DNA from 4 places in the Paenibacillus sp. J22P143 genome. Region 1 is predicted to be linked to each of the others. Evidence: riboswitches for the same ligand, from Rfam matches in the RefSeq annotation. Region 1 holds a riboswitch; each other region holds the start of a gene.
What was found. A riboswitch is a leader RNA that binds a small molecule or an ion and turns the genes downstream of it on or off. The one in region 1 is predicted to bind cyclic di-GMP.
Positions count from the first base shown of each region.

Region 2: it holds a riboswitch for cyclic di-GMP, as region 1 does, so the genes downstream of both, AC58PQ_RS06000 (GGDEF domain-containing protein) here and AC58PQ_RS22665 (diguanylate cyclase domain-containing protein) in region 1, are expected to answer to the same signal.
Region 3: it holds a riboswitch for cyclic di-GMP, as region 1 does, so the genes downstream of both, AC58PQ_RS17750 (hypothetical protein) here and AC58PQ_RS22665 (diguanylate cyclase domain-containing protein) in region 1, are expected to answer to the same signal.
Region 4: it holds a riboswitch for cyclic di-GMP, as region 1 does, so the genes downstream of both, AC58PQ_RS16545 (PilZ domain-containing protein) here and AC58PQ_RS22665 (diguanylate cyclase domain-containing protein) in region 1, are expected to answer to the same signal.

Region 1 is NZ_JCAUAQ010000021.1:69,728-72,847, forward strand. Features, by position in the region: gene AC58PQ_RS22660 (YwrJ family protein) at 1-661, shown strand, start outside; cyclic di-GMP riboswitch class I at 1,143-1,234, shown strand; gene AC58PQ_RS22665 (diguanylate cyclase domain-containing protein) at 1,306-2,343, shown strand; gene AC58PQ_RS22670 (FadR/GntR family transcriptional regulator) at 2,577-3,120, opposite strand, start outside.
Region 2 is NZ_JCAUAQ010000002.1:526,595-529,714, forward strand. Features, by position in the region: gene AC58PQ_RS05995 (MASE4 domain-containing protein) at 1-480, shown strand, start outside; cyclic di-GMP riboswitch class I at 641-733, shown strand; gene AC58PQ_RS06000 (GGDEF domain-containing protein) at 1,164-1,676, shown strand; gene AC58PQ_RS06005 (hypothetical protein) at 1,802-2,242, shown strand; gene AC58PQ_RS06010 (hypothetical protein) at 2,281-2,472, shown strand; gene AC58PQ_RS06015 (hypothetical protein) at 2,640-2,897, opposite strand.
Region 3 is NZ_JCAUAQ010000012.1:117,104-120,223, forward strand. Features, by position in the region: gene AC58PQ_RS17745 (NAD(P)/FAD-dependent oxidoreductase) at 1-733, shown strand, start outside; gene AC58PQ_RS17750 (hypothetical protein) at 818-1,252, opposite strand; cyclic di-GMP riboswitch class I at 1,321-1,408, opposite strand; gene AC58PQ_RS17755 (hypothetical protein) at 1,556-1,684, shown strand; cyclic di-AMP (ydaO/yuaA leader) riboswitch at 1,880-2,031, shown strand; gene AC58PQ_RS17760 (APC family permease) at 2,132-3,120, shown strand, end outside.
Region 4 is NZ_JCAUAQ010000011.1:15,623-18,742, forward strand. Features, by position in the region: gene AC58PQ_RS16535 (DUF1648 domain-containing protein) at 1-216, shown strand, start outside; gene tadA (tRNA adenosine(34) deaminase TadA) at 225-662, opposite strand; cyclic di-GMP riboswitch class I at 938-1,024, shown strand; gene AC58PQ_RS16545 (PilZ domain-containing protein) at 1,138-1,872, shown strand; gene ychF (redox-regulated ATPase YchF) at 1,951-3,051, shown strand; gene prfA (peptide chain release factor 1) at 3,085-3,120, shown strand, end outside.

The DNA.
Region 1 (3,120 bases):
GCAACAACATTTTGTTGGTCAACAAGTGATCGTTGAAATTTCAGGAAATAATTTTTGTAAAGGTAAAGTAATTGATTTAGGGTTGGATATCATGGTCATGGTCAATAATCAACAGTTCTATTATATCCCCTTAGTCAACGTACAGAATGTAAGACTGAATCCAGAGTCTAGTACGGAACCCGAGCAATTATCTGATGAAACGCCAATCGATTATCAGGAGGACAGCCTCTCATTTCGAAAGATATTAAATAATGCAAAAGGGCGATTTGTAGAGATTTATGTAACTGGCAATAAAACAATCCATGGTTATTTAACCAGTATTATGAATGATTATTTCGTCTTCTACTCGCCGGTCTATAAAACTATGTTTGTCTCTATGAATCACCTAAAATGGTTAATTCCTTATCACGCTCATCTCACACCTTATTCGCTTAATAGTCAATCACTTCCATTGAGTCCTTTCAACATTACCTTATCCAGAACTTTTGAAGGGCAATGTAAAAAATTGGAGGGAAACCTAGTTGTTTTTGATCTTGGAGATAACACGAAGAAAATAGGCTTACTTTACAAAGCGGATAGTGGTTCAATAGAGCTGATAAACGCAAGTGGAGATAAAGTAATTTGGAATTTACAGCATTTAAAAACGGTATATACGCCATGATTGATGAAGGATATTTTTTCAAAATAAAAAAACGACCTTCTAGGGGAAGGTCGTTCGAAAAAAGGTTGAAATATGCAACTATGCACACCTCATTTTATGAGACAATGGACTAATATGTTTGGGTGTTTAGCTAGACGAAAAAATTAGTCCTCTGGCAGCATGCTTCCATCCTAATGTAAAGCTAATTCTAGAGAGATTGGACACGCTTTCACATGATCATTTTTGTGCTTTCGATTGATAAATTTTGTGTTAACGGCCGATAACAGCAACTTAGCCACTACTGGGAATGACAACGTGATTTCATCGTTTAAAATCCAATGACAAAAACCGGCTTAGCCACTTTTTCACAGTGCCTAAGCCGGTTTTATTCAACTTCAAGCAAGAATATGCCCCAATTACAAAACTTTTTTTACGTTCGACATGAGACAACGTTTATTGCTATATACAGGTGAATTTCACCTACACTATAATAATGAAACAGCATTGAAAAGGGCAAATCATTGGAAACAATGAGACGCAAAGCCATGGCCTAACGCATTCCGAATGGGATGCTATGGTTGACAGGTTGCCGGATATGAAGGGGATGATCCTTTATTCGGGATGATCCTTTTTTTATTTCGTGAAAATCGTAGGAGGGCTCTCATTTGCCAATTGTAAGTATCTCCGTTCTTATAACCGTTTGCGGTGCACTGATCGGTCTTCTAGTAGGTCTTCTCGTCGCATTCAGAACGAGAGCCATCCGTTCGAGGTTCCTTATTGGGGCTTCCATTTATGAATCAGCCATCGATTGTATTCTCATGTTTACATCTGAGGGCAAGATTATTGAATGTAATCCTGCAGCAGAAGCCATATTCGGATACAAGCGTGAAGAGGCGCTTAAACGTACTTTATTCCATTTCCTATTTTCTATCGATCAGGATGGACAAGCTGCTGCTAGTTTATATCAACTGCTGCATCAGAAGTCGGATTCCATCGTGGGCAAACGCATCGAAATTACGGCTTACCGAGCGGACCACAGCACATTTCCGGCCGAAATTATCATAACGGATATGGTTTATGGGAGAAATAAGATGTATACAGCCTGCCTGCGGGACTTAACCGAAATCAGGAAATCCGAAGAACTGATGCATCAATTAGCGTACTTTGATCATTTAACGGGATTGCCTAATCGCAATCAATTTAATGAGCTTTTTGAGCGTGCTCTATCTCGTGCTCAACAAAACAATGAGACCTTAGGCGTTATGTTTTTGGATATTTATCGGTTCAAATGGATTAATGACTCTTTCGGTCATTTGATTGGGGATCACACGCTTCAAAGATTCGCTGCTTTACTTGCTAGTTGTTTACCCATACATGGATCCGTCTCCCGGTTGAGTGGGGATGAATTTGTCATCCTACTTCCCCAAGGTGATCAACAAAAAATTACGGAACAAGCCCAGAACATCATCGCCTTGCTGGAGATTCCTTTTCATATGGAAATTGGCGACATCTATGTGTCTACGAATATTGGTATTTCCATATATCCTTACGATGGAGATACACAGGAGCTTTTGCTTAATCATGCAGACCAAGCCATGTATGCAGCGAAAGAGCAGGGTCGAAACAATTACCAATTTTTCCAACCAGGTATGCAAATGAAATGTTCCCAGAGAATTGTCTTTGAACACTCTTTGCAAGGTTAGCTGCACCCTGCCTTCGGAAGAGTCCACCACGTTCCCCTTCACCGCTTCTCTCGGGTTAGTCCATTTTTTCGGCTAATTCCGCCCGCAAGACCACTTCCCTATGCTGCCTCTATGGACGAACGCGTCCACGGAGGAATATAGCCGACTTATTGAGCCGAACAAATAAATCTTTATATTTCAAAGAAAAAACCTTCCCCTCAGCTTATCGCATAGTGGGAAGGCCCTCTGGTTATTCAAATATATTTGATCAAAATACTCTCCACATGCTCCAGATGCTCGCGCATCGCCTCAGAAGCCAGCACGGGATCTCCGTTTAGAATCGCTTCATAAATCACTTTATGTTCCTTCAAAAGCTGGACAGCCACTTCCTGATTCGCATACAGCTCCGCACGGCGGATGTCGCGAATCATCATTTCCATCGCATTGCGGATCGAGTCACACGTCTGCACCATAATGGCGTTGTGTGTCGCTAGAACGAGCAGCTCATGGAAAGCAAGATCGGTTCGTTCACCCTCAGCGTCATTGCCTACGGAGCTCTCCATGTCTTGCATGATGCGCTGCAGCTGCGCTAAGTCCTCAGCTGTTCTTTTCCGCGCAGCAATCGATGCAATTGAAATCTCTAGCGATTGTCTCACTTCCATGAGCTCCAGGAGCGTCGTTCGATTCATGCGAAGCGACGTCCATTCTGGCAGGGAAACCTCGGCAGGTGCTTGCCGTATGACACGACACGCACCGCCCTGCCGAATCTCAATGAGACCCATCGCTTTCAAGGCGCTT
Region 2 (3,120 bases), on a different contig from region 1:
CCGGTTCAGCTATACAATGTGTTGCAAAGCTATTTGAAAGCTTCTCGTACGAAAGATGTTCTTGTGGACGATTCTACTAAGGCAGCAGCGAAATTGGTTCCGTTAACGGGCCTGCATGTAAAAGAAGCTTTGCATCAGTTAGAACAAAATATTGGATTGTATCGGCAATTACTGCAAATGTTTGCTGCGGACCATTGCCAGGACGCAGAGCATATTCGTCGAGCTATAGAATTGGGTGATATGGCACAGGCTGTTTTGTTGACCCATATACTAAGGGGGGTTGCTTTGCATATTGGTGCTTTGGAACTATTAGAATCGGCCGCGAATTTGCAGCATGAGCTTGAGGAGCTTGAGAGTGGTAAAAAAGATCTTGAGCAATCACTTCTTCTATTGTCGAAAGTAAAAGAGGAACTAGCTGTCGTTTTGGAATCAATCTCTAATTTCCTAGTGCAATGTGGCAGGGAAAGGCATCCGAATTAGATCGGATGCCTTATTCTCTTAAATAGATAAGAAATACATAAGCAACAGAAAAGAAATGATTCCCTAATGTTATCGCAATATGTATTGATTAACATTATCCATAGGGTGTCCTAATCCTAGAAGTGAAGATCACTATTAAAAATAACGATTCAAGAATTGAAATAGAATAAGGCAAAATTCTCGAAAGGGAATGACGCAAAGCCATGGGTCTAAAATCCTTATAGATAGGGATCATGATTGCCAGGTTGCAGCCTATATCACCGGTGATAGTTCCGGTGGATAATTCGTGCAACCATTTGGTTCGCGGTTATTTTGCCCTAGCGAGTATGTGAAATAAGGCATATATAGGAGGTTTATAATATGTTTAAATTTTTAAACTCAAAAATGATATGGTGGATATTAATAGCAGTGATAATCCCTATTCCTGGACTTTCAATCTATTTTTTCCAATCAAGAGAACATATATATTTTTTTATGTGGAGTGTCCTGTTATTTCCATCATTTATTTTAATAACACACTATCCATTTTGGAAAACGTATTGGTTTACAATTTTATCTTTTTTAATATATATAAATCTTTAGTGATGTATTATTTTGATCTACCCACAAATAGCGCATCCATATTTTCTTCGATAATTAATGTTTCTATTTTCAGTTTAGTTACACATTACAAACTTCACAATGTGAAACTAGTTAAAGAATTAAATGAATTATCTTTTACAGATCCTTTAACGGGTTTATATAATAGAAGATATTTTAATGAATTTCTTGAAAATCGAATATCATCATGGAAAAGAAGTAACTTTCATCTCGGATTCATTGCTTTTGATATTGATAACTTTAAGCGCATTAATGATAACTACGGTCATCCTGTTGGAGATGAAATATTAAAAAATATCAGTAGTTTAATAAGCTCAAGAATTAGAAAAGAAGATGTATTTGTTAGAATGGGAGGAGAAGAGTTCATTATAGTTGTATGTAATGAAACCAAAGAAAGCCTCTTACTTATAGCTGAAAAATTAAGAAGTTTGATTGAAACAGGTGTATTCGTAAGTGAAGAAAATAAGAAAGGTGTTACGATCAGTATTGGAGTAGCTATGTACAATAATGAACCAATTGATGAAATATTAGAAAAAGCAGATAAAGCTTTATATCTTTCTAAAACAACTGGAAAAAACAAAATTACATTTTATTAAACTCGTATTTAAGAGATTTTTTTGTTGAAAAAAGAAGGGAAGAGTATACTTCATGTATGACTACATCCAGAAAATACGCCTACAAGTTGCGATTAAAGTCTTGTGTTCGTAAGGAATTTACTTTTTTGATTAAGATTATTATTGCTCTCTTCGTAGTCTTTTTATGTAATGATCTTTTTGCTACTGTTCGTCCATTTGAATCATTCGGTAATGATTTAACACTATCAGAATCGAATGCAATAGATTTTCTTCCACACAGTTTCCTTTACTATTTGGAAGGGGCATTATTTTCAGGGTGTTTGTTTGTGTGGATTTCTACTCGTGTTAGCAAAAAGGTTGTACTTGATCTCGTGTTTATTTATATGTCGATACTATTTTCTATTCTTTTATTCGCTGTTGGGATTATTGATGTTATTTTAGAGAAAATGTATGAGATGAACATTTCCCTTTATCATATAGAAATTCTTTTTCCTGTGATAGGAATTGCGGCCATTTTGACATATGTACTCTATTCTTCTTTGCACATTGTGGTGTTATACCGAAAAAAGCTTTTATATCATACCTGATTGCTTATTCTATCTATGTATTTTGGGATATCACGACAGTGATAAATTTTCTTATAAAGGATTTTTGGATTCCTTTGACGTTATTAAATTATTTCCATGTGTTGGCATTTAGTGTTTTCCTTTTGGCAGTTGTTGAGCAGATTGCTAGCTCAGATGCAGAAGAAGGTTTATATTTAGCTGAACCCAAACCAGTCCATCATTATGAGGCGTATTTTGCTGGATCCTTGTGAAGGCAGGGGCACGACTGATGAAGGCCACTGCAATTGAGGAACAACGAACTGAATTAGAAAAAGCGTTACAGCCGATGGGCTGTAACGCATGTATATAAATATACTCTTATACATTGTGTTTTAAATGTTATGTATAATTATTATGGCAATAAATAAATCACTACAAGTTAAGGTTTATCTTCCTGTACTTTTGTCGTTGCTTTTCCATTAGCTACCAACCAAGGTTCGACTACGGTCTTATGATAATGCTTAATTGCAATCTCAATAGCCTGTGTCATATTAAATTCAAGCCCAAATAACTGTTCGGAATGATAGTAGACGATCTGTTCAATCTTATTTCTAAGTTCTGGTGTAGCCTTGAAGGTCATAGTTGGGCTAATACCTTTTGTCTTTAAGTCTTTCTTAGTTTCTTGATTGGATGTCATACCTGTTACCAACTCCATTCATAAGTTAACTCTAGTATAACACCCGTGTAACCACATCGCAATGAATATATAAATTAATACACTGTATTTTGTAGGGGGGAGAAAGGCTACAGAAACCTTTCCCCTCAGATTTACGAAGTAGGGTCGTAGCCTTACAAAAATAATTAAAATCGTTTAAACCCACTTGCTACGGATAATTTCCCAGTCGGTTTCGCCTCCTAAA
Region 3 (3,120 bases), on a different contig from region 1:
AGGTACAGAATTTGTCGGAGAGCTGGCGGACCGCATTCCCGTTCTGTGTAAAACCTATGATGTCGATCCTGCGGATGTCCGTATTTATAATGTGGAAGCTTCCCCTTCGGCGCTGCCGCCCGGGCTTCCTGAGGATCTGATCGAATACGGGATGGAAGTGATGCGCCGCAAAGGCGTGCAATATAAGCTATCGACCGCGATCAAGGCATGCACACCGGAAGGGGTAATTCTGGGTAATGGCGAGTTCATTCGCGCAGGCACGGTAGTCTGGTCGGGAGGGATTCGCGGCAATTCCTTGCTGCAGCAAGCGGGGTTCGAGGTTCAGCGGGGCCGGGTAAAAGTAGATAGCTGCTTGCGTTCGTATCCGTTTCCAGAGATCTTCATTACGGGCGATTGCTCGATTGTTACAGGCCCAGAGGGTACGCCATATCCCGCAAATGCGCAGATTGCCGTCCAACAGGGCTATAATGCAGCTAGGAATCTGATTCAGACGGCTCGAGGCAAAGAAATGAAGCCTTTTGTATATGATTTCAAAGGCACGGTTGCATCCCTAGGCCGGGGGGAGGCTGTTGGTCTACTCAAAGTCAAGAAAGTGAAAGGCCGTCTGGCCTCACTTATCAAAAAAATGATCGATGCCCGCTATTTATACCTCATCGGCGGTATTCCACTCATTTGGAAGAAGATGATTTGGAAGCAAAAATCCACAACTCGCAATTATCATGTGCCGAATTAATGTCCTCATATCGACAAGAAAGCTGAATTGAGAGGTCCGAATGGGATCACAATTCAGCTTTTTTAATTTAGCTTAGTTTTTCATTTAGTTTACAGTTGAAATATAAGAACTATAAGCTGGTGCAGTTAATTGAGTAAGTGTGTATGGAGCTGTATAGTAATTTGTATTTAATGTACTATTCATCATTTTTAGTCGATAAGTTTGTCCTATACTTTGTGTATACTTTCTTATTCCTAAACCATAACTACATCCTGCAAAGTATAAGGGGGTATTTGTATAAGCTACATCTGACCATGTACCGTTTGGATTTTGTACTTGCCAAATTGGTTTTCCTGATGAAAACTCTTTAGTGTTTGGAATTTTCAACGATATGTCATTTGTAGTAGTGTAGTAATATGCTTGAGTTATTTTCACATTAGTTTGTTGGTCAATAAGTGTTGCTGCAAATGCTCCTTGTGCCCCGATAAATGATAAAGTTAATACCATCACCATCATCATTAGTTTCGTTAATTTCTTCATAATAGAACCCTCCAAATATAATTTTGAATTAAACTTATAGAGAGCCTAAAAGTATGTTGCTTACTTTAATAGGTAACCCAGCCATCGTAGATGTTCCCATCCGTAGACCTGTTGGCTTTGCGTCGCTTCCTTTCAGAAGGTTTGCCCGTTTCTATTTGTTTAATAGCATGGTCTAATTATATGATGTTTTTCGACAAGTTACTAGAGGAACTAGAGCCATTAAGGCTGCACTAATCCACCACTAACTTCAATATTTATTCAAATAAATGTATTATTATTCATAAAAACGCAAGGGGTAATACGATGACATATGTGATTAGAAAAGTAGAAGTGAAAGATTTAGAGGCATTAACAGAGCTGATGTATGCTTATATTGTAGGCTTTTATAAGAAGCCGCGACCCGAGACGGCTGATATTCATCTTAATGACTAACCAATGTTTGAAGAAAGCAACTTCCATTTTGCTCGAAATACCTTGAATCACTACGAGAATGGAAGATAATCAATGAATCAACTGAATGTAAGCGAATTATTGAGGGATTCGGGTACAGGAAAAGACCTTTTTACGTTTTTTCCCTCCTTTACTATGTTGGAAGAAGAGAGTAGTATTCAACTCGTACCTGAACAGTTGAATATTTCGCTTAATTTTCTGATAAGAAAAGCGGGGGAACCACGAGTAACATGGGGTGAATAACGGTGCTGATACCAAGTACCTTTTAGGGCAGATTTCTCGCGGCCCGAACCCGACAGCTAACCTCGTAAGCGATCGTGAGAAAGGAGAACATGTGTCTAAAACACAAGGTCAATCCTTGTGTTTTTTTGCGTCCATTTTCCAAATTAGTTCATTGAGATTAGTTTTTATTGGAGGAACAACCACAAAATGACAAGTGATTCATTGAAGAAAATTGTGTTTGGCAAGCCGCTAAAGTCGAGCGAGATTGAGTCGGAGAAACTGCCTGTTTGGAAAGCACTTCCCATCCTGTCTTCGGATGCATTATCTTCTGTATCCTATGGGACGGAACAAATTCTGTTAGAGCTCGCAACCGTTGGGATTGCTGCATTTGCGTTTTCCTTGCCCATTGCCATTTCCATTATTGCGTTGATTTTACTGCTCGTGTTGAGCTATAGACAAGTTATTGAAGCCTACCCCATGGGCGGCGGCGCTTATATGGTTACCAAAGAAAATTTAGGAATGGTATGGGGACGACTAACGGGTGTCTCGCTCCTGATCGATTACACCTTAACGGTAGCGGTTTCGATCTCAGCCGGTGTACAGGCGATTACGTCGGCCTTTCCTTCCACAGTGCCTTATATTGTGCCATTAACGCTATTTCTAGTTTGGATTATGGTGTGGCTCAATTTGCGAGGTACTTCTGAATCAGGGACTGTATTCGCGATACCAACGTACTTTTTTATCTTTTGTATCCTTTTATTAGTTGGTAAAGGCGTATTCGATTTACTGACGGGCTCACTCCATACGCATGCGATCGAATTCGCACCAAGCTCAGCGACGAACTCATTAACATTATTCGTACTTCTTAAGGCGTTCTCATCCGGTTGTTCAGCTGTAACAGGAATCGAAGCGATTTCAGATGCTGTCCCGCATTTCCGAACACCTTCCGTCAAAAATGCAAACCGTACGCTCCTCTCCTTAGGCGGCTTATTGGCCATCGTGTTCGGTGGAGTAACGCTGATCGCCTTAGGCTATGGCGTTGCACCTGATCATAACGGGCATACATCGGTTCTATCGATGGTGACGGAGCAAGCTTTTGGCCGCGGAGTCATGTACTATGCGACCCAAATCGCGACGATGCTCATTCTAGTACTAGCTGCGAATACAAGCTTTAATGGATTCCCAATTTTGGCGTC
Region 4 (3,120 bases), on a different contig from region 1:
ACCGAGAATGCCCATGGACAATACCAGAATGCTCGTTTATTTATCAACAGTTTAAAAGCGATGATTGTAATTCTGTTTGGCTTCATTGAATGGTCTGTTGTCCAAAGCGCTAAAAAGGGTATCGCTGATCTTAACGTATGGATCCTGGGCTTCCTGCTGCTGATGCTGTTTGGCACAATTATCTTCTTCATCGTACGTTCGATCCAGTTAAAGTAAGGAAGGTTTTACGCCTTCCCGCGCAATTTTCGAAAAAACTGCGTCAACATCGTGGAACACTCCTCTTGTAAAACGCCGCTTACCACATCGACCCGGTGATTGAACCGGTCCTCCTGCAGCAAGTTCATTAACGTCCCCGCACAGCCTGCCTTCGGATCTACCGTTCCGTAAATCACTTGAGGAATACGTGCTTGCACGATCGCACCTGCACACATCGGACAAGGCTCCAGCGTCACATAGAGCTGGCAGTCTAGAAGACGCCAAGCCTGTAAATGCTCACTTGCCTGCTTAATCGCAATCATCTCCGCATGCGCGAGAGGATCTAAGGTTGTTTCACGTAAATTATAACCGCGGCCAATAATTTGACCTTGATGGACGACGATGGCGCCGATCGGTACTTCACGGATTGCTTCGGCCTTCAGTGCCTCGCCGATCGCTTCTTTCATCCAGGGGATATGTTCATCCACAGGGGGACACCTCGCAATAATAGTCTATCCACATGTGTATAAACATCCGAACAAATATTCGTTGTTAACAAGCTGTGGATAACAATGTGGATAACTTGTAAACCTGTGGATATTCATTCCACTACACATTCATACAATAAAAACAGGGCTCATGCAAGGATTTTAGTTGAAAGAAATAACTAGGCTACGTATAATGGTGATAACAGTGGGTCTTTTAGACCATAAATGATGAACGACATAACATTCATAGCAAGGTTCGACAATGGCAAACTTGTTGAAAAGCAAGGACGCAAAGCTGAGGGTCTAAGGTTCTAATGAACTATGGCAGTCTGGTTACCGACAATCGATGCTTTTATTGATTAAGGTGATAGACTGTCCCTTTCTTGTGGGGCAGTCTATTTTGTGCGGAAACATACATGAACATCCATCAATAAAGGGCGAGGTGTAGGTGAGCATGGCGATGAAGCAGGATGCTTTGAAGCGATATGGTTGTAAAGAAGGATACGATGCGGAAGTATTGATCGATTGCCGGGCTGTTGTAGGGAAGGATGATTTCGTATCCACGGGTATTCTGACCTATGCCCAAGGGGACATTATGGAAATTGAACTACCGGAATATGATGTGTTCCAACTGGGTGACAAGGTGAAGATTACGATGTATACCAAATCAGGGCTATTCGTCGTGCATACGACCGTTGTCGCCAGAGAACCAGGTTCGCTCATTGTCATTAATCCACCTGAGAATCGCAGAAGATTCGCGGAGAAGCGGGAATTCCCAAGGGTCAATGTAAGAAGATTTGGTCAGATCCTCGAATTTCAGAATGCGAATCAAAAGGAGCCCCAACAGCTTGAAACCCCGATAGATATTTCAATTAAAAATATTTCGATGAATGGTATCGGTTTTACGATAGACGACAATGGCATGATTGATAAGATTCTACATATAAAATGTACACTTTACGTGCAATTAGAGTTGGGCTTCGATATGCCTTGTCAGTTGGAAATTATAAGGAAAGAAAAGCTAGAGGACACCTATTATTATGGTGCTAGCTTTGAAAGCGTTCCCGCTGAACAAAGCAATGCGCTGCGCGGTTTTATTTTGCGGAATCAGATCAAAACGTACTTCGTGCAAAAGCGGGATGACGAGTTCAAAATAGCAATGGAAAAAAAGTCTGCGGCGAATCGATAGCTTGCAGGCTTTTTTTTGCCCTCCAAGTACTATATAATAAGAAGGATGATTTTCGAAAATTAAGGAGTTGTAACGACAATGGCTTTGAAAGCAGGTATCGTCGGTCTACCGAACGTAGGAAAATCGACATTGTTTAATGCAATTACACAGGCGGGGGCAGAATCTGCGAATTATCCGTTCTGTACGATCGATCCGAATGTTGGGGTAGTTGAAGTACCAGACGAGAGATTGCAGAAGCTGGTGGAAATCGTTGTGCCTAAGAGTATCGTGCCGACGGCCTTCGAATTCGTTGACATTGCGGGTTTAGTTAAGGGTGCGAGCAAAGGCGAGGGCCTTGGAAATAAATTTCTAGCACACATCCGTGAAGTTGATGCGATTGTGCATGTTGTGCGTTGTTTTGAGGATGATAATATTACTCACGTTTCTGGGAAAGTTGATCCGATTGGCGACATCGAGACGATTAATCTTGAATTGATTTTGGCAGACATTGAGTCGGTTGATAAAAAGATCGAGCGTTCACGCAAAAACCTCAAAGGCGGCGACAAGAAGGTGGTTGCTGAGGTTGAGTGTTTGGAACGTATCAAAGAAGCCTTATATAACGATATGCCAGCACGCAGCTTGGATTTGACAGAAGATGAGCGCCTGCTAGTTCGCGATCTTCATTTGCTAACGATGAAGCCAGTGCTCTACGCGGCAAACGTGAGTGAAGATGAAGTTGCAACTGCGGACGACAATGCATACGTTAAAATTGTGAAGGCATTCGCTGAGAAAGAAAACAACGAAGTCGTTTCCATTAGCGCGAAGGTTGAATCCGAAATTGCTGAGCTGGAAGAAGAAGAAAAAGCGATGTTCCTGGAAGAGTTGGGACTTCAAGAGTCCGGCTTGAATAGATTGATCAAAGCAGCATATAGAAAACTAGGCTTGTACACGTATTTCACAGCTGGCGTGCAAGAAGTTAGAGCATGGACGATCCGTAAAGGAACGAAAGCTCCGCAAGCGGCAGGCGTGATTCATACGGATTTCGAACGTGGATTCATTCGTGCGGAAGTTGTGTCGTACAACGATTTGTCAGCTGCAGGATCGATGGCTGGTGCTAAGGAAAAAGGCCAAGTGCGTCTTGAAGGTAAAGAGTACGTGGTGAATGACGGCGACGTTATGCATTTCCGTTTCAATGTTTAATGATTTATAAAATAGAGAAAGGAGTGATCCCCTATGTTGGATCGACTTCAGTCCATTGTGGACCGCTAT